Regions from separate parts of the Rhizobium sp. KNZ14-9A genome, predicted to be linked through region 3. Evidence: riboswitches for the same ligand, from Rfam matches in the RefSeq annotation. Region 3 holds a riboswitch; each other region holds the start of a gene.

Region 1 (3,835 bases), 680 kb from region 3:
ACGATGCGCAGATCATCAATAGTGTCAGTCACGGTATGCTCTCCTGTTGGTCATACCGTGGCGGAACAAAAAAGCCGCCAGGTTGACTAGCGGCTGTTCGGGTTGTCGTCGCGTTAGTTTCGGTTACGCACAGACCCGCATCCGCTGGAAGCAGCGGTACGAATAAAATCGCGATGCGTAAACGGACGAAATCGACATGCGGCTTATGTAGCCATGCCGATCGGAATTGTCACGTAGAATCTGTGAGGAAAAACGACAGATCCGTGAAGTTTTCAGCGGCTCTCCGCCATTGCCTGTCCGTGGGCCTGTCCCTGGGCCTCTTCCGGTTCTGCCGCCTCGGCATGTCTGTTCTTGTGGCGGCGTGTCGTCAGCTCCTCGCCGGCATTGGCGGGCAGGCGCAGGAAAGTGATGCAGGCAAGTGCTGATATCGCCGCTACGATGAAGAAAGCGATATGAAAATCCGAGACCAAAAGCTTGCCGCCGTGGAAGCTCGAGGAGATTTCCAGGATCGTGCCGGCTACCGCAACGCCCATGGCCATGGAGATGCGCTGCGCCACCGCGTTGATGGCAGTCGCCTGGCTGCTGTCGGCCTCGTCCACATCGCCGAAGACCATGGCATTGACGCCCGAAAAGGCCATGGAGCGGAGGAGGCCGCCGACAAGAAGACAGCCCATGATGACATACATCGGCGTTTCGGCAGTGAAGAAGCCATTCACGCCGAGGAAGATTGCCGCGAGGAAGGTCGTCAGCGCGATGACGTTGCGGAAGCCGAAGGCGTTATAGGTGCGGTTGGCCGCAAATTTCGAGCCCATGGAGCCAAGAGCGCTGATGAAGGTGATCGAGCCTGACTGCAGCGGCGTCAGGCCGAAGCCGAGCTGCAGCATCAGCGGCATCAGGAAGGGCAGCGCGCCCAGGCCCATGCGGAAATTCGAGGCGCCGAGGATTGCCGCCCGGAACATCGGGTAACGAAACATCTTGGGGTCGAGCAGCGGATGCGGCGTGCGCCTGGCATGCACGAAATAGAGGATGCCGGAGAGGACGCCGACGGCGACAGTGACATAGCCGTAGATGACGGGAACGGCGGGCAGGCTGATGACGGAGAGGCCGAATACGAAACCGGCAAAGCCGATACCCGACAGGAAGAAGCCCGGAAAATCCATCGGCTTCGGGCTGCGCGGCTCGACGGCCGGCAGGAAACGGGTGACGAGGACGATGCCGATAATGCCGATCGGCACATTGATCCAGAAGATCCAGTGCCAGCTGAGATATGTCGTCAGGAAGCCGCCGATCGGCGGGCCCATGATCGGGCCGATCAGCGCCGGAATGGTCAGCCATGCCATGGCATTCACCAGTTGGTGACGTGGCGTGCCACGCACCAAGAGCAATCGCCCGACCGGCGTCATCATCGAGCCGCCGGCACCCTGGATGAGGCGGGAGATAACGAAGGCGGCGATGGAATTGGAGAATGCGCAGGCGACCGAGCCAACCATGAAAACGAAGATCGCCAGGCGGAAGATGTTGCGTGCGCCGAAGCGGTCCGACATCCAGCCGCTGATCGGGATGAAGATTGCGAGCGCCACGAGGTAGCTCGTTACCGCAAGTTTCAGCGCGATCGGCGAGGTGCCTATATCGGCAGCAATCGCCGGCAGGCTGGTGGCGATCACGGTCGAATCCATCTGTTCCATGAACAGGGCGACCGCAAGGATCATCGGCGTTAGACGGGACACGGGCAACCGGAAGGCAATGAGAGAGGATTCGGCGCCAGCGGCGTCGGGTCTCGTTCTAGGCCAGCATTTTCAGCCTGTCCACGAAATGAATGTCGCATGCAGCTTGCCGCCATGCCGTTTCCGCGCCATAGATCACCCGTCAGGTGCCCGCTTTCACAAGCGGGAGAATCGGGAATCCGGCGCAAGACCGGAACGTGCCCAACGCTGTAAGGCCGACGCTTGCCGCATAGAATGCCACTGGCCGCAAGGCCGGGAAGGTAGCGGTCAAGCGGATGACGCCAAGTCAGAAGACCGGCCTGGCAAGATAGACCCAACCCGCGCGGACGGCGGGCGGTTGCGTTGTTGGGGATTTGACGATGCGACCCATTGATGATGCCGTTTGCCCGGCATCCAGCTTTTCTGCGGCCGAACGCGAGGCCGTCTATCACGCGATCATGACGCGGCGTGACGTGCGCAGCCAGTTCCTGCCCGATCCCTTGCCGGATGATCTGGTGACGCGTCTTTTGACCGCCGCGCATCACGCGCCCTCGGTCGGCTTCATGCAGCCGTGGAATTTCATTCTGGTGAAGAGCGTCGAGGTAAGGGCGCGGGTACGCGATGCCTTCCTTAGGGCGAATGAAGAAGCGGCCCGCATGTTCGACGGCGAGCGGCAGGAGCAATACCGTTCGCTGAAGCTCGAAGGCATTGTCCAGGCGCCGCTCGGCATCTGCGTGACCTGCGATCCAACCCGCAGCGGCAGCGTGGTGCTGGGGCGCACGCATAATCCGCGTATGGACAGCTATTCCACCGTCTGCGCCATCCAGAACCTGTGGCTTGCTGCTCGCGCCGAAGGGGTGGGCATCGGCTGGGTCAGCATTTTTCGCGAGGGTGACCTGAAGGAGATCCTCGGCATTCCCGATCACATCGAGATGGTCGCCTGGCTCTGCGCCGGCTTCGTCGACCGGCTCTATGATAAGCCGGAACTGGCGGTCAAAGGCTGGCGGCAGCGGATGGCGCTGGAAGAGCTGGTTTTCCATGACGGCTGGGGGCAGGTGGAAAGCGAGGCCGCGCCGGTCTGAGCCGGCGCGGGTGTGCATCATTCTGCCGGCTGGGTGCCGCAATCCTCGGCGCAGGCCGGCGTCTTCCAATGGGCGAAGACGAGGAAGCTTGCGGCGGCGAGAAGCCAGACACCAATCGCGCCATAGAGCATGACGCCACCGAAGCCTGCGACCAGCGCATCATGCACCGTCCCGGCCGGAATGTCTGGCAGGGAGGCAATGTTGCCGGCGGAGATCCGTTCGGCGAGCAGGCGCAGGTCGCCGGCATCCGTCGAGGTTGGCAAGGTGCTCTTGAGGTGGGAGAGCACGCCGCTGAACAGGATGAAGCCCATGACGGCGATGTTGATGGCGAGCGAGATCATCCGGGCGCTCATGTCGATGCCGGAAGCCATGCCGGCGCGATCGCTGGAGACAGCGCCTGTCGTCGTATTGGTGACCGGAGTGTTGGTGAAGCCAAGCCCGATGCCGGCAAGCAGCGCGCCAGGCAGCATCGTCAGCCAGCTTGGCGCGGCGGCGGCACTGCCTGATTTCATCAGCAGGAAGCCGAGCCCGATGGTGAAAAGGCCGCCGGGAATGATGATGCCCGGCCGATAGCGCAGCATGAGCCGTTCGGCGAGCGGCGGTACGACGAGCGTCGGCAGCGTATAGGCAAGCAGCGCCAGACCCGCGGCCACACTGCCATAACCGAGACCGGCTTCATACCAGATCGGCAGATAGATCATGAAGGGCCAGAAGCTGATATTCATGGCAGCCGAGCCGATGATGGCGCCCGAGAAGGCGCGGATGCCGAAGACCGAGGCATCGAACATCGGTCGCGGGTTCAGCCTCTCGGCGAAGATGAAGGCGACGAGGCTTGCCGCGGAAAGTCCGATAATGGCAAGCGCGGTAGGGCTGGCAAAGCCGAGAGCCGGACCCTGGGTGATGAAGAAAGCGAGGCAGAAGACCGCCAGCGAAAGGGTGGCGATGCCGGCGATATCGAGCCGTCCTGCAGCGGGGTCACGCAATTCCTCAACACCCGTTACGGCAAGGGCCACCGTCACGGCAGCCAGCACGGCATGGATGAGGAAGACC
Region 2 (3,835 bases), 3.3 Mb from region 3:
GCGCATCACGACCACGATCATGGGCACGACCATGACCACGATCACGATCACGATCACGATGGGCATGAGCATCATGATCACGACCATCACGATCATGACCACGAAGGCCATGATCACGATCATGCCGGTCACGATCATTCGCACAGCGCCGAGGAGGTCGAGGGGCTGCACGGCCATGATCATGGGCCGATGACCGGTCCCTGGTGGCAGAGCAAGAAAGGCCGGTTGACGATCCTTTCCGGCCTCGCACTCGTTGCCGCCTACTTGCTCGGCCATCTGGTGCCGTCGATTGCCCCCTATGCTTTCATCGTTGCCATGCTGGTCGGGCTGGTGCCGATTGCCCGCCGCGCGGTCATGGCCGCCCTTTCTGGCACGCCCTTTTCGATCGAGATGCTGATGACGATTGCCGCTGTCGGCGCTGTCATCATCAATGCGGGGGAAGAGGCGGCGACGGTCGTCTTCCTGTTCCTCGTCGGCGAATTGCTGGAAGGCGTGGCTGCCGGCAAGGCGCGCGCCAGCATCCAGTCGCTGACGACGCTGGTGCCTAAGAATGCGCTGCTCGAGACGGGCGGCGAGGTGAAGGAAGTGCCAGCTGAGACGCTTTCCGTCGGCTCCGTCATTCTCGTGCGTCCGGGAGACCGGATTTCCGCCGACGGGACAATTGTTTCCGGCGAAAGCGCTATCGATGAGGCGCCGGTGACGGGCGAAAGCACGCCGGTTCGCAAGGGCGCAGGCGAGATGGTCTTCGCCGGCACGGTCAATGGCGATGCGGCGCTGCGCGTCCGTGTCACGGCCGCTGCCGAGGACAATACGATTGCCCGCGTCGTCAAGCTGGTGGAGGAAGCCCAGGAATCGAAGGCTCCGACGGAGCGCTTCATCGATCGCTTCTCCCGCTATTATACGCCTGGTGTCGTCGTCGTGGCGGCTCTGGTCGCCGTTTTGCCGCCGTTGCTGATGGGCGGGGCATGGGGTGAATGGGTCTATAAGGGTCTCGCAATCCTGCTGATCGGCTGCCCCTGTGCGCTTGTCATTTCCACGCCGGCGGCGATTGCCGCCTCGCTTTCGGCGGGTGCGCGCCGCGGTCTGCTGATGAAGGGTGGGGCGGTTCTGGAATCGCTTGGGAAGGTGACGGCCGTTGCCTTCGACAAAACCGGTACGCTGACCGAAGGCAAACCGCAGGTCACCGATATAATTTCCTACGGACGCACCGAGGCAGAGGTGCTTTCGCGCGCTGCTGTTCTGGAGCAGGGCTCCAGCCATCCGCTGGCGCTGGCAATCCTCAATCGGGCCAAGGCCGATGGAGTACCCGTGCCGCCGGCTTTCGAAGTCGAAGCGCTGCCCGGCAAGGGCATGACCGGCAAGGTAGGTGGGGAGACGCTCGATCTCCTGTCGCCGCCGGCTGCGCGCGAGCGCGGGGCGCTGAATGCGGAGCAGGACGAACAGGTCGCGGTGCTGAACGGCGCGGGCAAGAGCGTCTCGGTGCTGCTCGTCAATGGTGTCGCCGCCGGTCTCATTGCCATGCGCGACGAACCTCGTGAAGACGCAAAGAGCGGGCTTGCGACGCTGAAGGCAGCTGGCGTGCGCGCCATCATGCTGACCGGCGACAACAAGCGCACGGCGGCAGCCGTTGCCGGCGATCTCGGCATCGACTGGCGCGGCGAACTCCTGCCGCAGGACAAGCAGCGCATTGTTGGCGAACTGAAGAAGGAAGGTCTGTTCGTCGCCAAGGTGGGTGACGGCATTAATGACGCGCCGGCACTTGCCGCTGCCGATGTCGGCATCGCCATGGGCGGCGGCACCGACGTGGCGCTGGAGACGGCGGATGCGGCTGTGCTGCATGGGCGTGTCGGCGACGTAGCCCGGATGATCGACCTTTCGAAGCGGACGATGCGCAATATCTTTCAGAACATCACCATCGCGCTCGGGCTGAAGGCCGTGTTCCTGGTTACCACCATCATCGGCATCACCGGCCTGTGGCCGGCGATCCTCGCCGATACGGGTGCGACCGTGCTGGTGACGATGAATGCACTTCGGCTTCTTCAGATAAAGACATAAAGATTTCTTTATATCATATTGACGTTGCGATGCGGCGGGTGCATGCTTGCCGCATCGTTGGTTCTTGGGATCTGTTGATCCCAAGCTAAGAGGGAATTCGGTGCGGCCATCGCCAAGACCGAAGCTGCCCCCGCAACTGTAAGCGGATAGACACCGTCCTTCGACGTCACTGGTAAGACGCCCGGGAAGACTGGACGATGTCGATGACCCGCAAGCCAGGAGACCTGCCGCGATAGATAACGTCCACGGGCGGGGTGTCCCGGTGTGCCGCTTGCGCGAGACGGCATTCCCATGGCCGTATCTCGTCGATGCGTTGCGCCGCAGCCTTGCCCATAACCTTCGGGGTAAGGAAAATGACTATCAAGACTGCAAATCTCGGCTTTCCCAGGATCGGAAAGCATCGCGAACTCAAATTCGCACTGGAGAGCTACTGGGCCGGCAAATCCGATGCCGGCGCGCTTCTCGATGTCGCGAAGCGGCTGCGGGCGGAAAACTGGCTCCTGCAGAAGCAGAAGGGGATCGACGTCATCCCCTCGAACGATTTCTCGCTTTACGACCATGTGCTCGACACGGCGGTCATGGTCGGCGCCATTCCCGCCGCCTATGGCTGGAAGGGCGGGCAAGTTTCTCTCGACACCTATTTCGCGATGGCGCGCGGCTCCACCGGCGAAGAGGCGCATGTCGATTGCGGCCATCAGCACCATCACGGGCATGGCGCGCCGGCGCTGGAAATGACGAAATGGTTCGACACGAACTACCACTACATGGTGCCGGAACTCGGCCCCGATCAGACCTTTGCCCTGACGGCGAACAAGCCACTTGATGCCTTCGTCGAGGCCAAGACACTTGGCATCCACACCCGGCCGGTCATCCTCGGTCCGGTTACCTTCCTGAAACTCGCCAAGGGAAGCGAAGAAGGTTTTGCGCCGATTGACCTGCTTGCACGCTTGTTGCCTGTTTATACAAAAGTACTGGCAGAACTTCGTGCAGCCGGTGTCGACTGGGTGCAGATCGACGAACCTTGCTTCGTGCTCGATCTTTCACAGGAAGAGCAGGCAGCACTGCAGCATACCTATCGTGCGCTGCATGAATTGGTGCCCGACCTGAAGATCATGGTCGCCACCTATTTCGGCGCGATCGGCGACAATCTGCCGACGGCGCTCTCGCTCCCGGTTGCCGGCCTGCATGTCGATCTCGTTCGCGCTCCACAGCAGATCGATGCCCTTTTCAAGGCACCCAGCGATCTGACATTTTCGCTTGGCGTCATCGACGGGCGCAATATCTGGAAGGCAGACCTTGCGGCGATCCGGGAGAGGATCGAGCCGCTTGTCCAGCACTTTGGTGCGGACCGGCTACAGATCGCGCCGTCCTGCTCGCTGCTGCACGCGCCGATCGATCTGGAACTGGAGAGCGGGCTGGATGGTGAGATGAAATCATGGCTCGCCTTCGCTGCCCAGAAGCTTGATGAGCTCGCAGCGCTCGGTGATGCCGGCAAGGCCTCCCAGGTGATTGCGGCAGCCTCGCAGGCCGTTGCATCGCGCGCCGTATCTACGCGCGTACATGATCTGAAGGTCAGACAGCGGGTTGCCGCGATCGACGAGGCGATGAAGACACGCAGCAGCGATTTTGCCGAGCGGACCGGACTGCAGGAGCGTAAGCTTCGCTTGCCGCTGTTCCCGACGACGACGATCGGCTCCTTCCCGCAGACATCAGATGTTCGAAAGTCCCGCTCCGCTTTCACCAAGGGCACGATCAGCGAGGCGGATTATGATGCCTTTCT
Region 3 (3,835 bases):
ATGTAATGTTATTACATTAAAGGAGGTTTCATGTCCCGGCGCCTTTTCGCTATCTTCGCAGTCGCCACCGCGCTCACATCCGCCGCCTTGCCATCGGCTTCCCGCGCCGAGGAGGAACAGCAGGAAAGCTGGCGGCTTTTCGTGGCTGATCACAGCCTGCCGGTCGTCCACGCCATCGACCTTGCAAGCGGTAGACAGATCGGTCGCTTCGATCTCGAAGGTTATGCCGCCTTGTCGCTGAGCGACACCGGGCGCACGGTCTTTGCCGTCCAGGGCGAAGAGAATGTCGTTCATGCCATCGATACCGGCATTGCCCTTTCCGATCATGGGGAGCATCGCGATCTCGAGGTGGCGCCGCCAAAGCTGATCGGCACGACGATAAAGGGCGAGAAGCCCGGTCATGTGGTGACGCATGGCGATGACGTGGCGATCTTCTACGATCGCACCGACCGCTTTGATCTCTTGAAAGAAAGCAGCTTGCTGCAGGAAAAGCCGGAGCCGAAGGCTGTCGATACCATCGCCGCCCATCACGGCGTCGCGGTGCCGATGGGTAATCACCTGCTGGTTTCGGTGCCGAACATGCAGGCGCCGGTCAAGGAGGGCGAACTGCCGCCGCGCCTTGGCCTGCGGGTGCTCGATCGTGATGGTCGGCAGATCGGCGATGTCGCGCCCTGCTCCGGCCTGCATGGCGAGGCGACCTCTGCTCGTCTCGTCGCCTTCGGTTGTGAGGAAGGCGTGCTCGTTGCGCGTCCGGGCGGCGCGGAAGGCCCCACGGTCGAGATGCTCGCCTATGGCGTGTCGCTGCCGCGGGGCAAGGTCTCGACGCTGCTCGGCGGCCGCTCCATGCAGTTCTTCCTCGGCAATTACGGGGAGGACAAGCTGGTGCTGATCGATCCTGACAATACGGACGCGCCTTACCGCATCATCGACCTTCCGACGCGGCGCGTCGATTTTGTACTCGATCCGGCAAAGTTCCAGAATGCCTATATCCTCACAGAAGATGGCAGGCTGCATCTGCTCGATACGGTAAAGGGCGAGATCGTCAGATCGGAAACCGTCACAGAGCCCTACAGCAAGGACGGCCATTGGCGCGATCCGCGTCCTCGGCTGGCCGTGGCCGGCGATGATATCGCCATCACCGATCCTCGCCACAGCCTGATCCGCCTTGTCAGTAGCGAAACACTGAAGGAAACGCGCACGATCCCCGTCGAGGGCCAGCCTTTCACGCTGGTCGCCGCCGGCGGCTCGGGCACCAGTCACTGAGCCTGTTGGCCGACCATACTTCGCATTCCCCACGCTTGACGTAGCCCATGGCGGCGTCATAGATCGGGGTGACGGTTCCCCGAGGAAGACTCCAAGGGGATTAATAGGGAACACGGTGCGGACGACCCAATAGGGACCAAGACCGTGGCTGCCCCCGCAACTGTAAGCGGATTGCCGGTTATATCCGGAATGAATGCCTCGTCGTTCATTCCAGGAAATCACCGGCGAGCTGGTCATATCGGGAGTGATCGCTTGCGATCATCTCCGCCGGCCTCAGGGCCATGCCACTGCGCGCGAGCGCGGGAAGGCAGATGACCGGCTGACATCCGCGAGCCAGGAGACCTGCCGTCAATCGCAATCCAATCAGCCAGGCGGGGATGCCTGGACAAGGAGCAGATATGATTGACCTTATTTCCTGCCGCTTGCCGTACGCGATCCGTCCCGATTGGACCACCCGCCGCTAGCCCTCCTCCACGCTTGGCTCACGCATCTGCGCGTGCCGGCGTCTGCTAGCCCTTTTCCTTCCGATCGAGAGTTTCCAATGCGCCAGATTATTCCAGGCTTTTCCCTTGCGCTCGGGCTCGCCAGCCTTTGCCTGGCCGGCCTTGCAGCACCCGCCTTCGCCGCCACCCAATATCCCCTGACCCTCAGCAATTGCGGCCAGAATGTCACTTTCGACAAGGCCCCGGCCAAGATCGTTTCGATCGGCCAGGGCATGACCGAAGTGCTCTTCTCGCTCGGCCTTGCCGACAAGATCGCCGGCACGGCCGTCTGGGTCGGCCCGGTCCTGCCGCAATATGCCGAGGCCAACAGCAAGATCAGACGGCTGGCCGATAACGATCCGAGCTTCGAATCCGTCGTCGGTGCCGAGCCCGATCTGGTGGCTGCCGAATTCGAATGGCATGTCGGCATCCAAGGCTCCGTCGGCAAGCGCGAGCAATTCAAAGACCTCGGCATCAACACCTATATCGCGCCGGCCGATTGCGTCGCCAAGATCAACACCGATGGCGGAGACGGCGTGCGCAAGGAGCTGTTCACGATGGACCTGATCTATCAGGAAATCGCCGAACTCTCCGAAATCTTCAACGTGAAGGACCGGGGCGATAAACTGATCGCCGACCTGAAGAAGCGCGAGGCCGCGGCCGTTGCCTCCGTTTCAGGCGCTGCAGCCAAGAACCTGCCCGTCGTCTTCTGGTTCTCCAGCAAGGAGGTGAAAGGCGATGCCTTCATCGCCGGCAAGAACAGCGCGCCGGCCTATATCCTGAAGACGCTCGGCGCAAAGAACGTCGTGACGACTGAAGAGGAATGGCCCCTCGTCGGCTGGGAAACGATTGCGCAGGCCAATCCCGCCGTCATCGTCATCGCCACTATGGACCGCCGCCGCTATGCCGCCGACGATCCCAAGGTGAAGGTGGATTTCCTGGAAAACGATCCGGTCACAAGGGAGCTCGATGCCGTCAAAAACAAGCGCTTCATCATGATGGACGCGCAGTCGATGAACCCGACGATCCGCACGATCAACGGCATCGAAATCCTGGCAAAGGGCATCGCCGCCTCCGGTCTGGCGCAGTGAGCCAGGCTGCCTTGCCACAGAGACGATGGTGGGTGCTTGCCACGCTCACCATCGCCGCCTTCATCCTGCTCGGTATCATGATCAGTCTCGCCGTCTCGATCGGCGAGATATCGATCCCGCTCGCCACCACGGCAAAGGCGGTCTCCAACCGCCTGTTCGGCACGGCATTCGAACTCAGCCGCATCCACCAGGGCATCGTCTGGGATTACCGCCTCAGCCGCGCGCTGGTGGCGGCCGGTGCCGGCGCGTCGCTGGCGCTTTGCGGCACGGTGCTGCAGGCCCTGCTGCGCAATCCGCTCGCCGAACCCTATGTGCTCGGCATTTCCGCCGGCGCCTCCACCGGCGCCGTCTGCGTCATGATCCTAGGCCTCGGCTATGGCGTGCTCGGCATTTCCGGCGGCGCCTTCATCGGCGCCGTCGTCGCCTTTCTTCTGGTCGGCATTCTGGCGGCGGGCGCGGGTGGCACCAGCGAGCGCATCATTCTCTGCGGCGTGGCGGGCTCGCAGCTCTTCAATGCGCTGACGTCCTATATCGTCACAACCTCGGCCAATGCCGAACAGGCGCGCGGCGTACTCTTCTGGCTCGTGGGGTCGCTCAGTGGTGTGCGCTGGCCGGATGTCTATCTCTCCGTGCCGGTCGCGCTGACAGGCTTGATCGTCTGTCTTGCCCATGTGCGCGCCCTCGATGCCTTTGCCTTCGGCACGGATGCCGCAGCCTCCCTCGGCATCGCCGTGCGCCGCGTGCAGTTCACCCTGCTCGGCGTGACGGCGGCGATGACGGCAGGCGTGGTCAGCATGGTCGGTTCCATCGGCTTCGTCGGTCTCGTCATTCCCCATGCCGCCCGCTTCCTCGTCGGCCCCGCGCATGGCCGCCTGCTGCCGGCGACTGCGCTTGGCGGAGCGATCTTCATGGTCGGCGCCGACATCGTCTCGCGCATCATCATTCCCCAACAGATCTTGCCGATCGGCGTCGTCACCGCGCTCTTCGGCGCACCGGCCT
Region 4 (3,835 bases), 150 kb from region 3:
GAGCACGAGACCGGCATATTTGTCGCCGTCATCGACGAGGATGACGCGTTGCGTCGAGCCGATGGGGAAGACCTCCTTGAATTCGTCCATCGTTATTCCAAGTTTTGCGGTCTTCACGTCTGAGCGCATCAGCTTGTCTACGGTCAGGTTGCGGATCCAGCCGACATCATGGGCGCTGCGGATGCTCTCGCCGCGCAGGTGAAAGCGCCATGTGGCGAAGGAGTAGCCGAAGGTGGTGCGCACCACGAGCGAGGAGGTAATGACGGCGGCGAGTACCAGAACGGTGATCGGAAAGTCGCCGGTGATCTCCAGCGCCAGGAAGGTCATGGTCAGCGGCCCGCCGATGACGGCGACGGCGAGCGAGCTCATGCCGACCACGGCATAGATCACGGGCGTCAGTGTCGCATCGGCGAAATAGGGGGCGGAATAGGCAAAGAGCTTGCCGAGCAGGGCACCCATGAAGAGCGAGGCGAAGAACAGGCCGCCCCTGAAGCCGGAGCCGATCGAAATGGCCGATGCCACCGATTTCAGAAGGAAGAGGCCGATCAGCGCGGGAATGGTGATCTCATGGGAGAGGTTGAGATGCAGCGCGCCGTGGCCGGCGGCCAGCACCTGCGGCGAGACCAGCGCCAGCAGGCCGACGACGAGGCCGCCGAGCGCCGGGCGGAAAGGTAGCGCGATGGCGCTTTTGCGCGCCAGCTCCTCGACGAAGGAGACGCCCTGCATGATGAGGATGCCGATGCCGGCGCAGAAGGCGCCAAGGGCGATCGCCGGCACGTAATCGGCGGGCTGGACAGCGCCGAAGCTGCCGACATCGATGATGAAATCGCTGCCGGAGAGCAGGCGGGCGACCAGTGTAGCGACGAGGGCGGCGACGACGACAGGCGTCAGCGAGACGATGGTGTAGGTGCCGATGATCAGCTCGAAGGCATAGAAGGCGCCCGTCAGCGGTGCATTGAAGGCGGCGGCGATGGCGCCGGCTGCACCGCAGCCGACGAGGACACGCATGTCGGAGCGGCGCAGCTGCAGCTTCAGGCCGAATTTCGAGGCTATGCCGGCTGCAAGCTGCGTATAGCCGGCCTCCAGACCGACGGATGCGCCGAAGCCGTTGGAAACGAGATTCTGGATGGCGACGAGAATGCTGTCCGTCAGCGACAGGCGGCCGCCATGCAGGGCATTGGCCTCAATCGGGTCGACCATCGGTTTCTTGCGCCATCTGGCGAGAATGAAGATCAACAGGCCGAGCAGCATGCCGCCGGCAACCGGGGCCGTCATCAGCAGGAACTTGCTGTCGATTTGCGAGGCACTGAGCCTCGTCGTGCCGTCTATGCCGAAGATCAGCCTGTGCATCTCTTCCGAGACATAGCTCATGGCGGTGACCGCAAGCCCCGAGGCGATACCGACGAGCGCGCCGGCAAAGACCATTCCCATTTCGCTGTGTCGGATGAGCGCGCGCAGGCGTCCCGGATCAAAGACGGTGCCGAGAGGGCCGAGGCGGCGAATATCCATTCGGGAGAGCATCATGGGGAAACTAGGCGGCAGGAGTGGGGGTCAAGGGCGGAGCCGGCATCCGCATGAGCGGCAATTGCGGCAAAATACCGACTGAGCCGTAAAGTTTTTGTGACGTAAACCTTTGATTAAAGACGATAATATCGGTAGTGTAAGTCGAGATGATCTCTGTGTGCACCCGGTGCACCGATTGACATGCCCGGGGCGGAAGCCTAACCATGAATTGACATAATGGATGGTTCCGGATCGGCCTTACGCCTTCCGGATGAAAAGGGAATGTGACGGGGCGGACCCAAGCCGGGCGCCTTCATCACAGCCGACCCCGCGACTGTAGAGCAGTCAGGGTCTTCCGTCCGGTATTTTAACCGTTGTGCTGACAGCCTCGCATTCTGCAGGCGGGCAAGGCGGGATAAGTGCCGGAAAAGCCACTGGAATGCATCGTGATCAGCCGGGGCAGGACGCCTCTATCTCTACGAATTGTCCGCCTTTTCACGAGACGCAGCCGGGAAGGCGAGGCAGATCCGCTGGCACGACCAGGGGCGACCGTATCAGGTCGCCCCTGTCGCGGCCGATAACTGCGAGCCAGGAGACCTGCCATCCGTGCCGGGCATAATGCCCATACTGGGCCGTTTGCCCGCTGCCAGCACGGAGGTTGTCTTGGCTGAAGGATTTGATTCAGCGCTGCCTCTGGTGGTGCGTGTGAAAGGTGTCGGTTCGGTATCCCCTGATGGGATGCGTCTGGTGCCTGTTGGTGGACGTTACCCGGCGTGACTTTCCTCTCCTCCCTCATTCCTGTGCTTGTCACAGGAATCCAGCCACGGCGCGTCCGCGCAGTGAATGAATCTACGCCGTCGTTGAGTGAGTTCTCTTGTGCCCAAGGACTTGGGCACGCTGGATCCCTGTGACAAGCACAGGGATGAGGGAGGTGGGTGGAGCCGCGCCTTCGCTCCAAGGGCGGCCGTGGCATGACCAAGAGCCTTCTCAACGCCACCTTCATCCTCGGCGGCGCCCGCTCCGGCAAATCCCGCTTCGCCGAAAACCTCGTCACCACAAGCGGCCTCGACCGCCACTACATCGCCACAGGCCGCGCCTGGGATGACGAAATGCAGGCGCGTATCGACCAGCACAAGGCCGACCGCGGCCCCTCCTGGACCACGCATGAGGAACCGCTCGACCTTACCGAGCGCCTTGCGGCAATCGACGGCGAGGGCAGGGCTGTTCTCGTTGATTGCCTGACGCTGTGGCTCACCAACCTGATGATGGAGGGGCGCGATATCGCCGCCCAGTCCGCCGCCCTTGCCGCCTTTCTACCGCAGGCAAAGGCGCGGCTCGTCATCGTTTCCAATGAAGTCGGCCTCGGCATCGTGCCTGAGAACCGCATGGCGCGGGAGTTTCGCGACCATGCCGGCCGGCTGCACCAGATGATCGCGGCTTCGGCCGACGACGTGTATTTTATCGCGGCAGGTCTGCCGCTGAAAATGAAGGGTTAAATCCATGCAGCAGAAAATTCCCGCAACCGTCATCACCGGCTTCCTAGGTGCGGGCAAGACGACAATGATCCGCAACCTGCTCACAAATGCCGGCGGCAAGAAGATTGCGCTCATCATCAACGAGTTCGGCGATCTCGGCGTCGATGGCGATGTGCTGAAGGGCTGCGGGGCGGAGAATTGCACCGAGGACGATATTATCGAGCTCACCAATGGCTGCATCTGCTGCACGGTCGCCGACGATTTCATTCCGACCATGACCAAGCTTCTTGAGCGCGAGCAGCGACCGGACCATATCATCATCGAGACCTCGGGCCTTGCCTTGCCACAGCCGCTGGTCGCCGCCTTCAACTGGCCGGACATCAGAAGCGAAGTCACCGTTGACGGCGTGATCACCGTGGTCGACAGCGCCGCTGTTGCCGCAGGTCGTTTTGCCGATGACCATGATGCTGTCGATGCACGCCGCGTCGAGGATGAATCGCTCGATCATGAAAGCCCGATCGAGGAGCTCTTCGAGGATCAGCTGACCTGCGCTGATCTGATCGTGCTCAACAAGACCGACCTGATCGACGCTGACGGCCTTGGCCGTGTGAAGAGCGAAGTCGCCTCGCGCATCGCCCGCAAGCCTGTGATGATCGAGGCCAGGAATGGCGACGTGCCGGCAAGCGTGCTGCTCGGCCTCGGCATCGGCACGGAAGACGATATCGTCAACCGCAAGTCCCATCACGAGCTGGAGCATGAGGACGGCACGCCGCACGATCACGACGAATTCGACAGTTTCGTCGTCGAGCTTGGCGCTATCGCCGATACATCAGGTTTCGTCGAGAAGCTGAAGGGCA

What was found. Region 3 has a riboswitch for cobalamin ahead of ACR9ZQ_RS11270 (ABC transporter substrate-binding protein). Riboswitches for the same ligand answer to the same signal wherever they lie in the genome.
Region 1: linked by a shared signal. The riboswitch ahead of bluB (5,6-dimethylbenzimidazole synthase) and the one ahead of ACR9ZQ_RS11270 (ABC transporter substrate-binding protein) in region 3 are both predicted to bind cobalamin.
Region 2: linked by a shared signal. The riboswitch ahead of metE (5-methyltetrahydropteroyltriglutamate--homocysteine S-methyltransferase) and the one ahead of ACR9ZQ_RS11270 (ABC transporter substrate-binding protein) in region 3 are both predicted to bind cobalamin.
Region 4: linked by a shared signal. The riboswitch ahead of cobU (bifunctional adenosylcobinamide kinase/adenosylcobinamide-phosphate guanylyltransferase) and the one ahead of ACR9ZQ_RS11270 (ABC transporter substrate-binding protein) in region 3 are both predicted to bind cobalamin.

What each region holds. Positions count from the first base shown of each region.
Region 1 is NZ_JBPGXB010000002.1:1,710,796-1,714,630, forward strand. It holds gene ACR9ZQ_RS14990 (3-deoxy-7-phosphoheptulonate synthase) at 1-32, opposite strand, end outside; gene ACR9ZQ_RS14995 (MFS transporter) at 273-1,709, opposite strand; cobalamin riboswitch at 1,852-2,041, shown strand; gene bluB (5,6-dimethylbenzimidazole synthase) at 2,084-2,785, shown strand; gene ACR9ZQ_RS15005 (MFS transporter) at 2,803-3,835, opposite strand, start outside.
Region 2 is NZ_JBPGXB010000002.1:4,313,168-4,317,002, forward strand. It holds gene ACR9ZQ_RS28115 (heavy metal translocating P-type ATPase) at 1-2,055, shown strand, start outside; cobalamin riboswitch at 2,096-2,301, shown strand; gene metE (5-methyltetrahydropteroyltriglutamate--homocysteine S-methyltransferase) at 2,409-3,835, shown strand, end outside.
Region 3 is NZ_JBPGXB010000002.1:1,028,227-1,032,061, reverse strand. It holds gene ACR9ZQ_RS11275 (hypothetical protein) at 31-1,263, shown strand; cobalamin riboswitch at 1,319-1,627, shown strand; gene ACR9ZQ_RS11270 (ABC transporter substrate-binding protein) at 1,805-2,836, shown strand; gene ACR9ZQ_RS11265 (FecCD family ABC transporter permease) at 2,848-3,835, shown strand, end outside.
Region 4 is NZ_JBPGXB010000002.1:882,601-886,435, forward strand. It holds gene ACR9ZQ_RS10495 (chloride channel protein) at 1-1,521, opposite strand, end outside; cobalamin riboswitch at 1,729-2,122, shown strand; gene cobU (bifunctional adenosylcobinamide kinase/adenosylcobinamide-phosphate guanylyltransferase) at 2,475-2,999, shown strand; gene cobW (cobalamin biosynthesis protein CobW) at 3,004-3,835, shown strand, end outside.